3 regions of the Cupriavidus sp. FW306-01-F10A genome follow, and region 1 is predicted to be linked to each of the others. Evidence: predicted binding sites of a transcription regulator. Region 1 holds the regulator's gene; each other region holds the start of a gene.
What was found. The regulator sigma-54, encoded in region 1, starts transcription at its own class of promoters, with help from an activator protein. The targets are predictions, from matches to a motif close to TGGCANGNAANCTGCTTT.
Positions count from the first base shown of each region.

Region 2: a site for sigma-54 is predicted at 3,021-3,038, ahead of urtA (urea ABC transporter substrate-binding protein). Genes of this name have one in related genera too.
Region 3: a site for sigma-54 is predicted at 2,064-2,081, ahead of AC3WLF_RS30880 (circularly permuted type 2 ATP-grasp protein). Genes of this name have one in related genera too.

Region 1 covers NZ_JBYSYA010000004.1:113,290-118,629, forward strand. Annotated here, with positions in the region: gene AC3WLF_RS07815 (PsiF family protein) at 117-518, opposite strand; gene hprK (HPr(Ser) kinase/phosphatase) at 681-1,652, opposite strand; gene ptsN (PTS IIA-like nitrogen regulatory protein PtsN) at 1,735-2,190, opposite strand; gene hpf (ribosome hibernation-promoting factor, HPF/YfiA family) at 2,647-2,997, opposite strand; gene AC3WLF_RS07835 (RNA polymerase factor sigma-54) at 3,046-4,527, opposite strand; gene lptB (LPS export ABC transporter ATP-binding protein) at 4,662-5,340, opposite strand, start outside.
Region 2 covers NZ_JBYSYA010000002.1:97,667-103,006, reverse strand. Annotated here, with positions in the region: gene cyoB (cytochrome o ubiquinol oxidase subunit I) at 1-1,717, shown strand, start outside; gene cyoC (cytochrome o ubiquinol oxidase subunit III) at 1,723-2,367, shown strand; gene cyoD (cytochrome o ubiquinol oxidase subunit IV) at 2,367-2,735, shown strand; gene urtA (urea ABC transporter substrate-binding protein) at 3,092-4,348, shown strand; gene urtB (urea ABC transporter permease subunit UrtB) at 4,504-5,340, shown strand, end outside.
Region 3 covers NZ_JBYSYA010000043.1:16,574-21,913, reverse strand. Annotated here, with positions in the region: gene edd (phosphogluconate dehydratase) at 1-1,315, shown strand, start outside; gene AC3WLF_RS30885 (gluconokinase) at 1,465-1,971, shown strand; gene AC3WLF_RS30880 (circularly permuted type 2 ATP-grasp protein) at 2,306-3,781, shown strand; gene AC3WLF_RS30875 (alpha-E domain-containing protein) at 3,849-4,802, shown strand; gene AC3WLF_RS30870 (transglutaminase family protein) at 4,850-5,340, shown strand, end outside.

The DNA.
Region 1 (5,340 bases):
CACCTGAAGCATAGCATCACGTGATGAAGGCGTCATGACACCACGCGCAAAAGCAAGCATGGCGAACCTCGCGGTTCGCCATGCTTTTGGCGTCAGCTTGCGGAGCTGGTTGCGGCTCAGGCTGCCTTGGACAGGCATTCCTTCATGTAGGCCTTGTATTCGTCGCCCTTCTTGCCCTTGCCCGACTTGCTGCAGGAGGCCATTTTCTCCTGCTGGGTCTTGGATGCGCCCTTGGACAGGCATTCCTTCATGAACGCCTTGCGTTCGTCGCCCTTCTTGCCGGCGGCTTGCGTATTGCAGGCCTTCATCTTGTCCTGCTGGGAATTGGCTGCGGGTTTGTCCGGGTTAGCCGGGGTGGCAGGCGTGGCAGGCATGGCCGGTGTTGCCGGGGCGGTGGCCGCTGGCTTGGCTGGCGTGGCTGGCGTGGCGGGGGTTGCCGGCGTGGCAGTGGTCTGCGCAAATGCGCTGGCGGCGATCATCGGGGTGACCAGCGCGCACATCGCGATCAGTTTCTTCATGCTTGCTCTCCTGGGTGTGGAAAACTTCATGGCCGCTCGCCATTGCCGGCGTTGCAGCTTCCGTAACGGGCGCGATGCCCATTACAGCACAAAACGGAGCATGCCTGAAGAACGTTGACGTTCTGCGTCAACGTCGTTGTAAGCAAATGAAAACGCTGGCGCTCAGAGCAGGCGGCCCTGGCCGCGCGAAACCGCATCGGCCTGCATCGCGGCGCGCTGCCGGTCCATGAAGTCGCGCAGCGTATCGATGCCGCGCAGGCGCAGGATGGTGTTGCGCACCGCTGCCTCGACCAGCACGGCCAGGTTGCGCCCGGCCGCCACCTGGATCTTGACCATGTGGATGGGCAGGCCCAGCACATCGAGATATTGCGAATCGAGCGGCAGCCGCTCGAACTCGCCGTCATTGCGGCGCACCAACTGCACCACCAGCTTGATCTTCATCTTCCGGCGCACCGCGGTCTCACCGAAGATAGTCTTGATGTCGAGCAGGCCCAGGCCGCGTACTTCAAGCAGGTTCTGCAGCAGCGGCGGGCAGCGGCCTTCGATGAAATCCGGCCCCAGGCGCACGAAGTCTACGGCATCGTCGGCTACCAGCCCGTGGCCGCGCGAGATCAGTTCCAGGCCCAGTTCGCTCTTGCCCAGGCCCGATTCGCCCATGATCAGCACGCCCATGCCCAGGATGTCGAGGAATACCCCGTGCATGGTCACGCGCGGTGCGGAGATACGCGACAGGTACAGGCGCAGGTGGTCGATCACCGCGGCCGACGACACCGGCGTGGTGAACAGCGGCGTGGACGAGCGCGTGCAGCGCAGTTCCAGGTCGGGCGGCGGCTCCATGCCGTCGGCGATCACCAGGAAGGGCGGCTCCAGCAGGATCAGCTCGCCCATCTGGCGCTTGCGGGTCTCGTCGTCGAGCCGCTGGTAATAAGTGATCTCGGGCTTGCCGAGCACCTGGATGCGGTTGGGGTGGATCAGGTTCAGGTGGCCCACCAGGTCGGCGGCGGAGGTGGCTTCGCGGGCGAACTCCACGTCGAAGGCGCGGTCTGCACCTTCCAGGCCGGCCACCCACGAGAGTTTGATGTCGGCTGCGTTGTCGTCGAAGATGGACTGGGAGGTGACGCCGGTGAGTTCCATGCGGTATGACTGGTGGGGCGGTTTTGCGAAGCGCCTTGGCGCCTGCCCGGTCTGGTGCCGGCCCGCTTGGGGGATCAGGGGATCAGGGATGCCATGCGATCAGCAACTGATGGACGGCATCGGGCGTGGGCAGCGTGGCCAGCCCTTCACGCATGTCGCGGTCGGAAAGCAGTTGCGCGATTTCGGATAGGATTTCCAGGTGCTGCTGCGTAGCCTGTTCGGGCACCAGCAGGAAGATCAGCAGCGATACCGGCTTGCCATCGGGCGATTCGAACGGAATTGGTTCGGCCAGGCGCATGAACGCGGCCAGCGGCTGCTTCAGGCCCTTGATGCGGCCGTGCGGGATTGCCACGCCGGCGCCCAGGCCGGTGGATCCAAGCGACTCGCGCGCGAACAGGTTGTCCGTCACGATGGCGCGCGCCACACCATGGTTGTTCTCGAAGAGGAGCCCGGCCTGCTCGAACACACGCTTCTTGCTGGTGACGCTGACGTCGAGGGTGATGTTGCCGGGTGGCAGCAATTTGGCCAAACGATTCATGGGCGATGCGCAGGATTTCAGTTAGCGGGCGGACCGCCCCGCCGGGCAGTGGGCTGGCTCCGGCCTGCCGTTGGCCTGGCCGGAGGCGTCCGGCCCATTATAGAGCAGCGACTACTCCCGCATTGTGCAGCGCAACGGGGCAAGCCGGTGCAGAACGATACATGGTGATGCAATCGTGCCTCCGCGGCGGGGAGCCGGTGCACCGGTGCGGGGCACGGCCAGGATTCCCTCTCTTTGTATGGCGCAGCATACACCTTGGCGCTGCGCTTGCGAACACCCTTGCTCATTCGGGTGAAAAGCATTGGCTCCGGCGCCACAGCCGGGCCGCGCCGCCAGTGCGGGCGCGGCATGCCGGCGGCAACCGGGAACGCGAGGGCGCAAAAAAGCCGCGCTTCGTGGCGCGGCTTGCCTGTTCAATCCTGATTCAGCAGCCCGCTGCGGGGCTGCCGGGCACGGTCATTGCTGCATTTGCGCTGCGGCCATCTGGTACTTGACCGCTTCGCGGTCGTGGCCTTGCACGCGATCCTTGTAGCGGATCACCTGACGGTCCAGCTTGTCGACGAGTGCGTCGATCGCTGCATACAGGTCTTCGTGATGCGCTTCGACAAAGATGTCCTTGCCCTTGAGATGTAGATTGATTTCCGCGTACTGACGCCGGTCCTTTTCCTTATGGTTGTCGACAGAGAGCAGCACACTAACGCCAATGACTTGATCGAAATGCCTGACGATTCGCTCCAGCTTCGTTTCCACGTACTCACGCAGAGGGGGCGTGATGTCCAGGTGGTGTCCACTGATCTTGAAGTTCATAGCGCTTCTCCTTCTGAAAGAGCCTCACCAGGCAGGCGGTGGGCTCGGCTACAAAGACTTGCGGAGATTGACTGCGGGGATCTTCAGGGCTTCGCGATACTTGGCAACGGTGCGGCGTGCGACAACGAAGCCTTGTTCGCCCAGCAGTTCGGCAATGCGACTGTCGGAAAGGGGATTCCTCGGGTCTTCGGCTCCTATCAGTTGCTTGATCAAGGCGCGGATGGCCGTTGATGAAGCCGCGCCACCGGTTTCGGTGGACACGTGGCTGCCGAAGAAGTACTTCAGTTCGAAAGTACCCATCGGCGTTGCCATATATTTATTGGTCGTCACCCGGGAGATGGTTGACTCGTGTAAACCCAGTGTATCGGCAATCTCCCGCAAAACCAAGGGGCGCATGGCGATTTCGCCGTGGCTGAAAAAGTTCTTTTGACGCTCGACAATGGCCTGCGAGACACGCAGGATTGTGTCGAACCTCTGCTGGATGTTCTTGATCAGCCAGCGCGCCTCCTGCAGCTTCTGCTGCAGCCCGGCGGTGCCGGACTCACCCTTCGCGCCACGCAGGATTTGTGCATACATGTCATTGATGCGCAGCCTCGGCATCACATCCGGATTGAGCTGCGCGATCCAGCCGCCGCCACCCTTGCGCACGAACACGTCCGGCACCACGAAGTCCGCCTCCGGGCGGCTGTATGCATGGCCGGGGTAGGGCGCCAGCGAGCGGATCAGTTCGTGTGCGGACTTCAGCGCCGCTTCATCGACCTGCAGCGCCTTCTTCAGCCGCGTGTAGTCGCGTACTGCGAGCAACTCCAGGTGGTTGGTCACGATGTTCAGGGCCAGTTCGCGCTGCGGGTGCGTCAGGCGCCGCAACTGCAGGGCCAGGCACTCGGCGGCGTTGCGCGCGCCCACGCCGGGCGGGTCGAAGCTCTGCAGCAGCGTGAGGATGGCGTGGACTTCCTCGATCTCGAACTCGAGTTCTTCCGGCAACTCCGTGCAGATCTCCTCAAGCGATGCGCTCAGGTAGCCATCATCGTCGAGTGATTCGATCAGGAAGATGGCCAGGCCCTTGTCGCGCGCGGAGATCTTCAGCGGCGTGAGCTGTTCCATCAGGTACTCGCGCAGCGTGGGCTCGGCTTCGCGCAGCTGCATCGGCGTTTTTTCATCCTCGTCGCCCTGGGGGCGGCGGGCAAAGTCGTCCAGGCTCCAGTCGCCGCTGCCATAGTCGTCGCCGTTGCCGCTGTCGCCATAGCTGTCGTCGTCAGCCGCGCCATCGGCGCGGGCCTCGCCATTGCCCTGCGGCTCTGCCGGCGCGGGCGCCGGTGCGCTCTGCAGGTTGACCGAGCCGTCGGCCGCAACGCGCAGCGGGCTTTCGATCCAGTCGTTCTCACGTTCGAGCAGAGGGTTTTCCGTCAGCGCCTGTTCGACCTCTTGCTGCAGTTCCAGCGTGGAAAGCTGCAGCAGCCGGATCGACTGCTGCAGTTGCGGGGTCAGGGCCAGATGCTGGGAAAGGCGGAGCTGTAGCGACGGTTTCATGCGACCTATTCTATGCGCATCTTTCCGTTGTTGGAACGGAAATTGCTATCGCTTATGCGGTCTGATCGCTGCTGGCTGTGGCAGGCCCACGTGCGCCCGCGAATAGGCCTGCCGCTCCATGGCAGGCCGCTGCATCACATGCGGAAGTTCTCGCCCAGGTAGACGCGCCGCACTGCGTCATTGGCGATGATTTCCTCGGGCTGGCCCGCGGCCAGCACCGTGCCTTCGCTGATGATGTAGGCGTGGTCGCAGATGCCGAGCGTCTCGCGCACGTTGTGGTCGGTGATCAGCACGCCGATATTGCGCGCCTTGAGGAAGCTGACGATGCGCTGGATCTCGCCCACGGCGATCGGGTCCACGCCGGCGAAGGGTTCGTCCAGCAGGATGAAGCGCGGCGACGACGCCAGCGCGCGCGCGATTTCCACGCGGCGGCGCTCGCCGCCCGACAGCGACAGCGCCGGGTTGTTGCGCAGGTGCGCGATCTGCAGGTCGTCGAGCAGCGAATCGAGGCGGCGCTCGATCTCGGCCTTGGCCAGCGGCTTGCCCTTGTCCAGCTGCAGCTCCAGCACCGCGCGGATGTTCTCTTCGACGTTGAGCTTGCGGAATACCGAGGCTTCCTGCGGCAGGTACGACAGCCCCATGCGCGCGCGCTCGTGGATCGGCAGGCCGCTAATGTGGTCGCCGTCGAGCACGATATCGCCTTCGTCCAGCGCCACCAGGCCCACGATCATGTAGAACGACGTGGTCTTGCCCGCGCCGTTGGGCCCGAGCAGGCCGACCACCTCGCCGCTCTTCACGTCGAGCGAGACGTCC
Region 2 (5,340 bases), on a different contig from region 1:
CACCAATGGCGCGACCGGCGTGCTGCCGCCCGAGCACTACGACCAGATCTTCACCGCCCACGGCGTGATCATGATCTTCTTCGTGGCCATGCCGCTGATGACCGGCCTGATGAACCTGGTCGTGCCGCTGCAGATCGGCGCGCGCGACGTGGCCTTCCCGTTCCTGAACACGCTGTCGTTCTGGCTGTTCGTGTCGGGCGCCATGCTGGTCAATGTCTCGCTGGGCGTCGGTGAATTCGCCAAGACCGGCTGGCTGGCCTACCCGCCGCTGTCGGGCCTGGACTTCAGCCCGGGCGTGGGGGTGGACTACTACCTCTGGAGCTTGCAGATCTCGGGCCTGGGCACCTTGCTGACCGGCGTGAACTTCCTGGTGACGATCCTGCGCATGCGCGCGCCGGGCATGACGCTGATGCGCATGCCGGTGTTCACCTGGACCGCGCTGTGTACCAACGTGCTGATCGTGGCTGCCTTCCCGGTGCTGACCGTGACCCTGGCGCTGCTGGGCCTGGACCGCTACGTCGGTACCCACTTCTTCACGAACGACGGTGGCGGCAACGCCATGATGTACGTGAACCTGATCTGGATCTGGGGCCACCCCGAGGTGTACATCCTGATCCTGCCGGCGTTCGGCATCTTCTCTGAAGTGATCGCCACGTTCTCGGGCAAGAAGCTGTTCGGCTACAAGGGCATGGTGTACGCGACCGCCGCGATCATGGTGCTGTCGTTCATCGTGTGGCTGCACCACTTCTTCACGATGGGCTCGGGCGCCAACGTCAACGCGTTCTTCGGCATCACCACCATGATCATCTCCATCCCGACCGGGGTGAAGATCTTCAACTGGCTGTTCACCATGTACCGCGGCCGGGTCCAGATGACCTCGCCGGTGCTGTGGACGCTGGGCTTCATGATCACCTTCGTGATCGGCGGCATGACCGGCGTGCTGATGGCCGTGCCGGCCGCTGACTTCGTGCTGCACAACAGCCTGTTCCTGATCGCCCACTTCCACAACGTGATCATCGGCGGCGTGCTGTTCGGCTACCTGGCCGGCATCACCTACTGGTGGCCGAAGGCGTTCGGCTTCACGCTGAACGAGCGGCTGGGCAAGTGCGCCTTCTGGTGCTGGCTGGTCGGCTTCTACTTCGCCTTCATGCCGCTGTACGTGCTGGGCCTGATGGGCATGACCCGCCGCCTGAACCACACCGACAACCCGGCCTGGACGCCGTGGCTGTACCTGGCCGTGGTCGGCGTGGTGTTCGTGGCGCTGGGCATCTTCTTCCAGGTGCTGCAGATCGTGGTGTCGATCCGCGACCGCAAGAAGCTGGCCGACGTGACCGGCGACCCGTGGGGCGGCCGTACCCTGGAGTGGGCCACCTCGTCGCCGCCGCCGTTCTACAACTTCGCGCACACCCCGGTGGTGCGTGACCTGGACGCGTTCTCCGACATGAAGGCCCGTGGCGAGACGCTGCCGACCGAAGGCTACGAGAAGATCCACATGCCCAAGAACACGGGCGCGGGCTTCATCATCGGCGCCTTCAGCCTGGTGTTCGGCTTTGCCCTGACCTGGCATATCTGGTGGATGGCCATCGTTGGCCTGGTGGGCATGGTGTGGGCGTTCATCCACCGCAGCAACGACGACCATATCGACTACTACGTGCCGGCCACCGAGGTCGAGCAGATCGAAACGCGCCATCTGCAGCGCATTGCTTCGCAAGCCTGAGAACCATGTCGACTCAAGTCCTAGACCGCATCCCCGCGCAGGCCGGCGCACCGGCCAAAGCCGACGCGCATGGCCATGACCATGCGCACCACGATACCAGTGCCAATACGGTGTATGGCTTCTGGATCTACCTGATGAGCGACTGCATCATCTTCGCCGGACTGTTCGCGGCCTTCGCCGTGCTGCGCGGCGAACTGGCAGGCGGCCCGTCGGCGAAGGAGCTGTTCGAGCTCAACTACGTGCTGGTGGAGACCTTCATCCTGCTGTTCTCCTCGATCACGTACGGCATGGCGATGATCTCGCTGCAGAACCGCAGCCTGAGCCGCGTGCAGGTGTGGCTCGGCATCACGTTCCTGCTGGGCGCGGCATTCATGGCGATGGAAATCAACGAATTCCATCACCTGATCGCCGAAGGCGCCGGCCCGGGCCGCAGCGCGTTCCTGTCGTCGTTCTTCACGCTGGTCGGCACCCACGGCCTGCACGTCGCCAGCGGCATGCTGTGGATGATCGTGCTGATGTGGCAACTGTCGAAGAAGGGCATCACCCCGACCCTGAGCAAGCGCCTGATGTGCCTGTCGCTGTTCTGGCACTTCCTGGACGTGGTCTGGATCGGCGTGTTTACCGTGGTCTACCTGATGGGACATCTGTGATGGCACAACACAACGCACCGGCGGCGCACGGCGCCCACGATTCGCACGACTCGCACGCGGGTCATGACACCCACGCCAGCTTCAAGTCGTACGCAATCGGCTTCATCCTGGCCGTGATCCTGACCGTGGTCCCGTTCAAGCTCGTGATGGACGGCAGCATGGACAAGGGCACCATCCTCTGGATCATCCTCGGCATGGCCGCGGTCCAGATCCTGGTCCACCTGAAGTACTTCCTGCACCTGGACACGTCGTCCGAGCAGCGCAGCAACGTGATCGCGCTGCTGTTCACGGCGCTGATCCTGGTGATCGTGGTGGCGGGTTCGCTGTGGATCATGCACAACCTGAATGCCAACATGATGGTGATGTAAGGACCAACGTCCTGGCATCGAGAGCGGGGCCCTGCAAGGGGCCCCGTTTTTTTTTGCCCGTCGCCTGCCTTGGGGCATGACGCCCGGCCTTGGTGCGGGGACGCGCAGCGCCTGGTGCCTTGCGCATGCCGCCCGCACGGAATTGCGCAGATGCACGGGAGTGGTGCGTGCGCCGCCTGCACTGCTCTGGTGCGGATGCGCGATCGTGGGCGGCGGCAGCGCCTGCGCGCCGCGCCAGCACGCCATCTGCCGGGGGTGCGGTGGGTATCAGGCGGCCTGCCTCCATGGCACGCTAGTTGCAGAAGCATCACCCGGGGAGCGTAGTCCCTGACTAACACCATAAACGGGAGCTGCAAATGCAACGACGTGACATGCTGAAGCTGTCGGCGATAGCCGCCGCGGCAATGATCGGTACCAGCCCGCTGGCCATGGCGCAGTCCAAGGAACCGATCAAGGTCGGTATCCTGCACTCGCTGTCCGGCACCATGGCCATTTCGGAGACGTCGCTGAAGGACGTGGCCCTGATGACCATCGACGAGATCAACAAGAGCGGCGGCGTGCTGGGGCGCAAGCTGGAGCCGGTGGTGGTGGATCCCGCCTCGAACTGGCCGCTGTTCGCGGAAAAGGCGCGCCAGCTGATCACCAAGGACAAGGTCGCGGTGACCTTCGGCTGCTGGACCTCGGTGTCGCGCAAATCCGTGCTGCCGGTCTACGAAGAGCTGAACTCGCTGCTGTTCTACCCGGTGCAGTATGAAGGCGAAGAGATGTCGAAGAACGTCTTCTACACCGGTGCAGCGCCCAACCAGCAGGCCATTCCGGCGGTGGAATACCTGATGAGCAAGGAAGGCGGCGGCGCCAAGCGCTTCTTCCTGCTGGGCACGGACTACGTCTACCCGCGCACCACCAACAAGATCCTGCGCGCCTTCCTGAAGAGCAAGGGCGTGGCCGACAAGGACATCGAAGAGGTCTACACCCCGTTTGGCCACAGCGACTACCAGACCATCGTCGCCAATATCAAGAAGTTCTCGCAGGGCGGCAAGACCGCGGTGATCTCCACCATCAACGGCGACTCCAACGTGCCGTTCTACAAGGAACTTGGCAACGCCGGGCTGAAGGCCAAGGACGTGCCGGTGGTGGCGTTCTCGGTGGGTGAGGAGGAACTGCGCGGCATCGATACCAAGCCGCTGGTGGGCCACCTGGCCGCATGGAACTACTTCATGTCGGTCAAGAACCCCGAGAACGACGCCTTCCGCAAGCAGTGGGCGGCATGGGTCAAGGCCAACAACCTGCCCGGCGGCGACAAGCGTGTGACCAACGACCCGATGGAAGCCACCTACGTGGGCATCCATATGTGGGCGCAGGCCGTGAAGAAGGCCGGCACCACCGACACCAACAAGGTGCGCGCCGCCATGTACGGCCAGACCTTCAAGGCACCGGACGGCTTCACGCTGACCATGGGCGAGAACCACCACCTGTACAAGCCGGTGATGATCGGCGAAGTGAAGGGCGACGGCCAGTTCTCGGTGGTGTGGAAGACGCCGAAGGCGGTGCGCGCGCAGCCGTGGAGCCCGTTCATCGCGGGTAACGAAGGCAAGCCGGACAAGGTGATGTAAGTAAGCCGGGCCACCCGCTGCCGGTTGGCTCCCCTCTCCCGCTTGCGGGAGAGGGGCTGGGGGAGAGGGCAGGCGCTTGCCAGCCAGATGGCAAGCGCTTCGTCATGGACACCTGCCTTCTCCCCAAACACTCATTCCGCAACTCGCCAGCACCTATGCGCAATCCCTTATCCGTTTCCATCCTGCCATGGCTGCACGCCCTGCTGGCGGCGCTGCTGCTGGCGGCTGCGCCGTGGGCCGCGGCGCTGACGCAGGCCGAGCTGAAGCCGCTGGCCGAAGACGACTTCGATGCCAAGACCGCGGCGCTGACCGCGCTGGCCAAGGCCTCGCCGGAACAGGCCGGTCCGATCCTGAAGGCCTTGCAGGACGACGCGCTGCAATATGCGCCGTCGGTCGGCATGGTGCGCCAGGATGGCGGCAAGACCGTCGATGCCATTACCGGCAAGCCGGTCGCGGTGAAAGCCGACGAGCTCGAATCCCTGACCCTGAACAACAGCCTGCGCGCGCTGGTCGACAGCGCCGCCAGCAGCCTGCTGCTGCAGTCGCCCGATATCGCGGTGCGCGCGCAGGCCATCGCCACGCTGCGCGACCAGCCCGAGAGCGCCTCGCGCGCCGCGGTCGAAGCCGCGCGCAAGAACGAGGCCGATGCCGGCCTGCGCACCAGCCTGGACGTGATCTGGGCCAACCTGGTGCTGGCCGAGCCGGCCGACCCCGCAGCGCATGACGCGCGGCTTGAAGCCATCCGCATCCTCGGCAGCGACAGCAACCCGCAGAGCCGCCAGAAGCTGGCGCCGCTGGTGGAGCGCGACAGCGCCGGCAACTACCGCGAGCCCGATGCCGACGTGCGCCTGGCCGCGCAGCAGGCGCTGGACACGCTGCGCAGCGACCAGCGCCGCGCCGAGCTGATCGGCAACCTGTTCGCCGGCCTGAGCCTGGGCAGCGTGCTGCTGCTGGCCGCGCTCGGGCTGGCCATCACCTATGGCCTGATCGGC
Region 3 (5,340 bases), on a different contig from region 1:
GGCGCGCGTGCGCCAGCTCTACGCCACCGGCCAGGTCGGGCGCGACGCGCTGCTCGAAGCCGAATGCCAGGCCTACCACGGCGCCGGCACCTGCACCTTCTACGGCACCGCCAACAGCAACCAGTTCCTGATGGAAATCATGGGCCTGCACCTGCCGGGCGCGGCCTTCGTGCACCCGGACAGCGGCCTGCGCGATGCGCTGACCGCGGCGGCCGCGCAACGCGCGATCGCCCTGCGCGCGCGCGGCGACGAATACCTGCCGCTGGCGCGCATTGTTGACGAACGCGCCATTGCCAACGCCATGGTCGGCCTGCTGGCGACCGGCGGCTCCACCAACCACACCATCCACCTGGTGGCGATGGCGCGCGCCGCGGGCATCGTCATCGACTGGAACGATTTCGACCTGCTGTCGCGCATCACGCCGCTGCTGGCGCGCGTCTACCCGAATGGCTCGGCCGATGTGAACCACTTCCATGCCGCGGGCGGCGCCGGTTTCGTCATCCGCGAACTGCTGCAGGCCGGCCTGCTGCACGAGGACGTGCAGACCGTGGCCGGCCCCGGGCTGGCCCGCTATGCGCAGGAACCGGTGATGACCGACGGCGTGCTGCGCTGGCGCGACGGCGCGGCGCACAGCGGCGACGCACAGGTGCTGGCGACGGCCGCGGAGCCTTTCTCGGCCGAGGGCGGGCTGCGGCTGATGCAGGGCAACCTGGGCCGCGGCGTGATCAAGGTCTCGGCGGTGGCGCCGGAGCACCGCGTGGTCGAAGCCCCGGTGCGGGTGTTCGATGCGCAAGAGGCGCTGCAGGCGGCCTTCGATGCGGGCGAGCTGACCGGCGACCTGGTCGCGGTCGTGCGTTTCCAGGGGCCGAATGCCAACGGCATGCCCGAGCTGCACCGCCTGACCCCGGTGCTGGGCGCGCTGCAGGACGCCGGCCACAAGGTGGCGCTGGTGACCGACGGCCGCATGTCCGGCGCGTCGGGCAAGGTGCCGGCGGTGATCCACGTCGGCCCCGAGGCGCTGGCCGGCGGCGCGCTCGCGCGCGTGCGCGACGGCGACCGCATCCGTGTCGATGCCGTTGCCGGCACGCTGCAGTGGCTGGGCGACGAAGGCGAATTCGCGGCGCGCGAGCTGGCCGCGGCGCCGGACGACGATTTCGCGCAATTCAGCCTGGGGCGCGGCCTGTTCGGCCTGTTCCGGCGCCACGCGCGCATCGCGGAAGAGGGCGGCAGCGCACTTGACCTGTCCGAGGCGGATGCCGGGGCCGGCGCAGGCGGGCGCCAACGTACCGCAGCGGCGCAAACCGTCGCACAATAGCCAGGCCTGAGGCCGATTTTCCCCTGAAGTTCCCTGCGGGGCGGCAGCGCCCCCGGGCGTCTTTGCGCCGCCGCAAGGACGTCCAGCTGGACCGACAAGGACAGACAAGGATGGCGACACCATCCGATACCAAGACCGACGGAGCAGACATGATCTATATCCTGATGGGCGTTTCCGGCAGCGGCAAGACCACGGTCGGCCAGTTGCTGGCGCAGCGACTGGGCTGCGGCTTCCATGACGCCGATGCATTCCACAGCGACGCCAACAAGGCCAAGATGCACGCCGGCGTCCCGCTGACCGACGAAGACCGCTGGCCGTGGCTGGCGGCCATGCGCGCAGCCATCGACGCGGCCCGGGCCGAAGGCCGCACCCATGTGTTCACCTGCTCGGCACTGCGCCAGGCCTACCGCGACCGGCTGACCCCGCCCGACGGCGGCGTGACCTTCGTCTTCATGAAGGGCGATGCATCGCTGATCGGCACGCGCCTGTCCGCGCGCACGGAACACTTCTTCAACCCCGACCTGCTGCAAAGCCAGTTCGATACGCTGGAAGAGCCCAGCGACGCGCTGGTGCTCGACATCCGCCAGTCGCCCGAGGCGCTGGTCGCCACCATCCTGCAGGCCACGGTGCCGCAGGGCGCCGCCGCGGCGCGCTGACCTGCTGACCTCGCCGACCGTTCCGGCCGGCCCCGTGCCCGTGCAGCCCGCAAGCGGCCGCCAGCCTGGCTGGCGGCCGTTTTTGCGTGCGCTGGCAGACATCTTGCTAGTTCACTTTCCGTGCCGGCCGGCACCCGCCAGCTTGCGGGTTTCGCCGGTACGGGTATGCTGAAAGGGCCAGTGACTCGACAGTATCGCCGTGAGCGTCCCGAACGGGCAGGCGCGGCGGGCTGGGGACAGGAAAGCCAGGGCAAAACCAGGGCAGCCGGTAGCGACCCCGAAGTCGCAGTGAAGCGGTAGCACCGGAAGCCCGCGACATGGAGGAACGGCCATCATGGCGGGGCGGTATTTCGACGAGATGCTGGACTGGCGCACGGACAGGGCGCAATGGGTTATCCAGGCGGGGCAGGCATTGCCTGAAGGCGCGGTGCGCGCGCATTACCGGCATTTCGCTGACTGGCTGGCGCGGCAGTCTGAAGGCACGATGGGCAACAAGCGCGCCGAGGCCGACCTGATCTTCCGGCGCGTGGGCATTACCTTTGCCGTCTACGGCGACAAGGATGAAGCCAACAGCGGCACCGAACGCACCATTCCGTTCGACGTGATCCCGCGCATCTTCCCGGCCAGCGAATGGGCGCTGCTGGAAAAAGGGCTGCGCCAGCGCGTGGCCGCGCTCAACCGCTTTGTCCACGATATCTACCACGGCCAGGACATCATCCGCGCCGGCGTGATCCCGCCCGACCAGATCTACAACAACGCCCAGTACCGGCCCGAGATGCTAGGCGTCAACGTGCCGCACGACATCTATGCGCACGTGGCCGGCATCGATGTGGTGCGCGCCGGCGAGGGCGAGTTCTACGTGCTGGAAGACAACCTGCGCGTGCCCTCGGGGGTGTCGTACATGCTGGAAAACCGCAAGATGATGATGCGGTTGTTCCCGGACCTGTTCGCGCGCAACCGCGTGGCGCCGGTGGCCCACTATCCTGACCTGTTGCTCGACATGCTGCGCGGGGTGTCGCCGCAGGCCATTGCCGATCCCACCGTGGTGGTGCTGACGCCGGGCATGTACAACTCGGCCTACTTCGAGCATGCCTTCCTGGCGCAGCAGATGGGCGTGGAACTGGTCGAAGGCAGCGATCTCTTCGTCGAGGACGACCACCTGTTCATGCGCACCACGCAGGGCCCGCAGCGCGTCGACGTGATCTACCGCCGCGTCGACGACGACTTCCTCGACCCGCTGGTGTTCCGCCACGACTCCTCGCTGGGCGCGGCCGGCCTGCTGTCGGTCTACCGCGCCGGCAACGTGACCATCTGCAACGCCATCGGCACGGGCGTGGCCGACGACAAGTCGATCTATCCGTACGTGCCCGACATGATCCGCTTCTACCTGGGCGAAGAGGCCATCCTCAGCAACGTGCCGACCTATATGTGCCGGCGCCCGGACGACCTGCAGTACGTGCTGGACCATATGGAAGAACTGGTGGTCAAGGAGACCCACGGCGCCGGCGGCTACGGCATGCTGGTCGGCCCGGCCGCCACGCGGGCCGAGATCGATGCCTTCCGCGAAGTGGTGAAGGCGCGCCCGGAGCAGTACATCGCGCAGCCGACGCTGGCGCTGTCGACCTGCCCGACCTATGTGGAGTCGGGCATCGCGCCGCGCCATATCGACCTGCGCCCGTTCGTGCTGTCGGGCAAGGAGGTGCGCATGGTGCCAGGCGGGCTGACCCGCGTGGCGCTGCGCGAAGGCTCGCTGGTGGTGAATTCCTCGCAAGGGGGCGGCACCAAGGACACCTGGGTGCTGGAACGATGAACGCGAACCACGTGATGACCGCCGCAACGACCGCCATGGCGACCGCCGCCACGCCAGGAGAGCCCACATGCTGAGCCGCACCGCCGACCACCTGTTCTGGATGGCCCGCTACACCGAGCGCGCGGAGAACACTGCGCGCATGCTCGACGTCAACTACCAGACCTCGCTCCTGCCGCAATCGGCCGAGGTGGCCGAGCAGGGCTGGTGGGCCATGCTCGATATCTCCGAGCTGACCGACGTCTTCGACCACAAGTACGGACTGCTGTCGCGCGACGATGTGATCGACTTCATGGTGCGCGACATGACCAACGCCTCGTCCATCATGAGCTGCCTGCGCGCGGCGCGCGAGAACGCGCGCGCGGTGCGCGGCTCGCTGACCACCGAGGTCTGGGAGACCGTCAACACCACCTGGCTGGAGGTGCAGCGCCTGATCGCCGACGGCGTGCTGAAGGAAGACCCGTCGGCGTTCTTTGAATGGGTCAAGTTCCGCTCGCACCTGGCGCGCGGGGTCCAGTTCGGCACCATGCTCAAGGACGATGCCTTCCACTTCATGCGGCTGGGCACATTCCTGGAGCGCGCCGACAACACCGCGCGGATCCTCGACGTCAAGTTCCAGGCATCGGGCAGCGACGAGAGCGATGCCAACCGCGACCAGAACGATTTCTATCACTGGGCCGCGGTGCTGCGCTCGGTATCGGGCTTCGAGGTCTACCGCAAGGTCTATCGCGCGGTCATTACGCCGCAGCGCGTGGCCGAGCTGCTGATCCTGCGGCCCGACATGCCGCGCTCGCTGGTGTCGAGCATGGACGAGGTGGTGGCCATCCTGCATACGGTGCGCAACCAGCAATCGGCGGAAACCGAGCGCCAGGCTGGTAAACTCCACGCCGACCTGAAGTACGCGCGCATCGACGATATTTTCGCGGTCGGCCTGCACGCGTACCTGACCAGCTTCCTGGAGCGCATCGGCGATCTCGGCAATGGCATCAGCCGGGACTTCCTCGTGCCGCTGCTGGCTGCCTGAAATGGGCCGCCGGCAGGCTCCATGTGCCGCCGCCGCGCCCTGATACCGTGAAATACAAGATCCACCACCATACTGTTTACCGCTACGCCGAGCCGGTGCGCCGCAGCGTGCACGAAGTGCGGCTCGAGCCGCGTTCGGGCCCGCTGCAGACGGTGCACCGCTGGCAACTGGTTGCGCCTGGCAATCCGTCGGCGGCGCGCGACGGCTTCGGCAATATCGTGCACAACTTCACGGTGGCCGGACCGACCGGCACCATCTCGATCGAAGCCAGCGGCGAGGTGGAAGTGCTGCCGCCGCATGGCGACCTCGACCGGGACGGCCACCATGCGTTCTGCGACGCTCCGCCCCCCGGCGAATCCCGGGTGTCGCCGCTGTACTTCCTCGGCAGCACGCCACTGACCTCGGCACCGCCGGAGATGCAGGCGTTTGCCGCACCGTTCCTGGCGGCCGGGCACGAGATTCCGGCGCTGCTGGCGCTGGCCCAGGGAATTGCGGAGCGGGTGCGCTACAAGCCCAACACCACCGACGTCGGCACCTC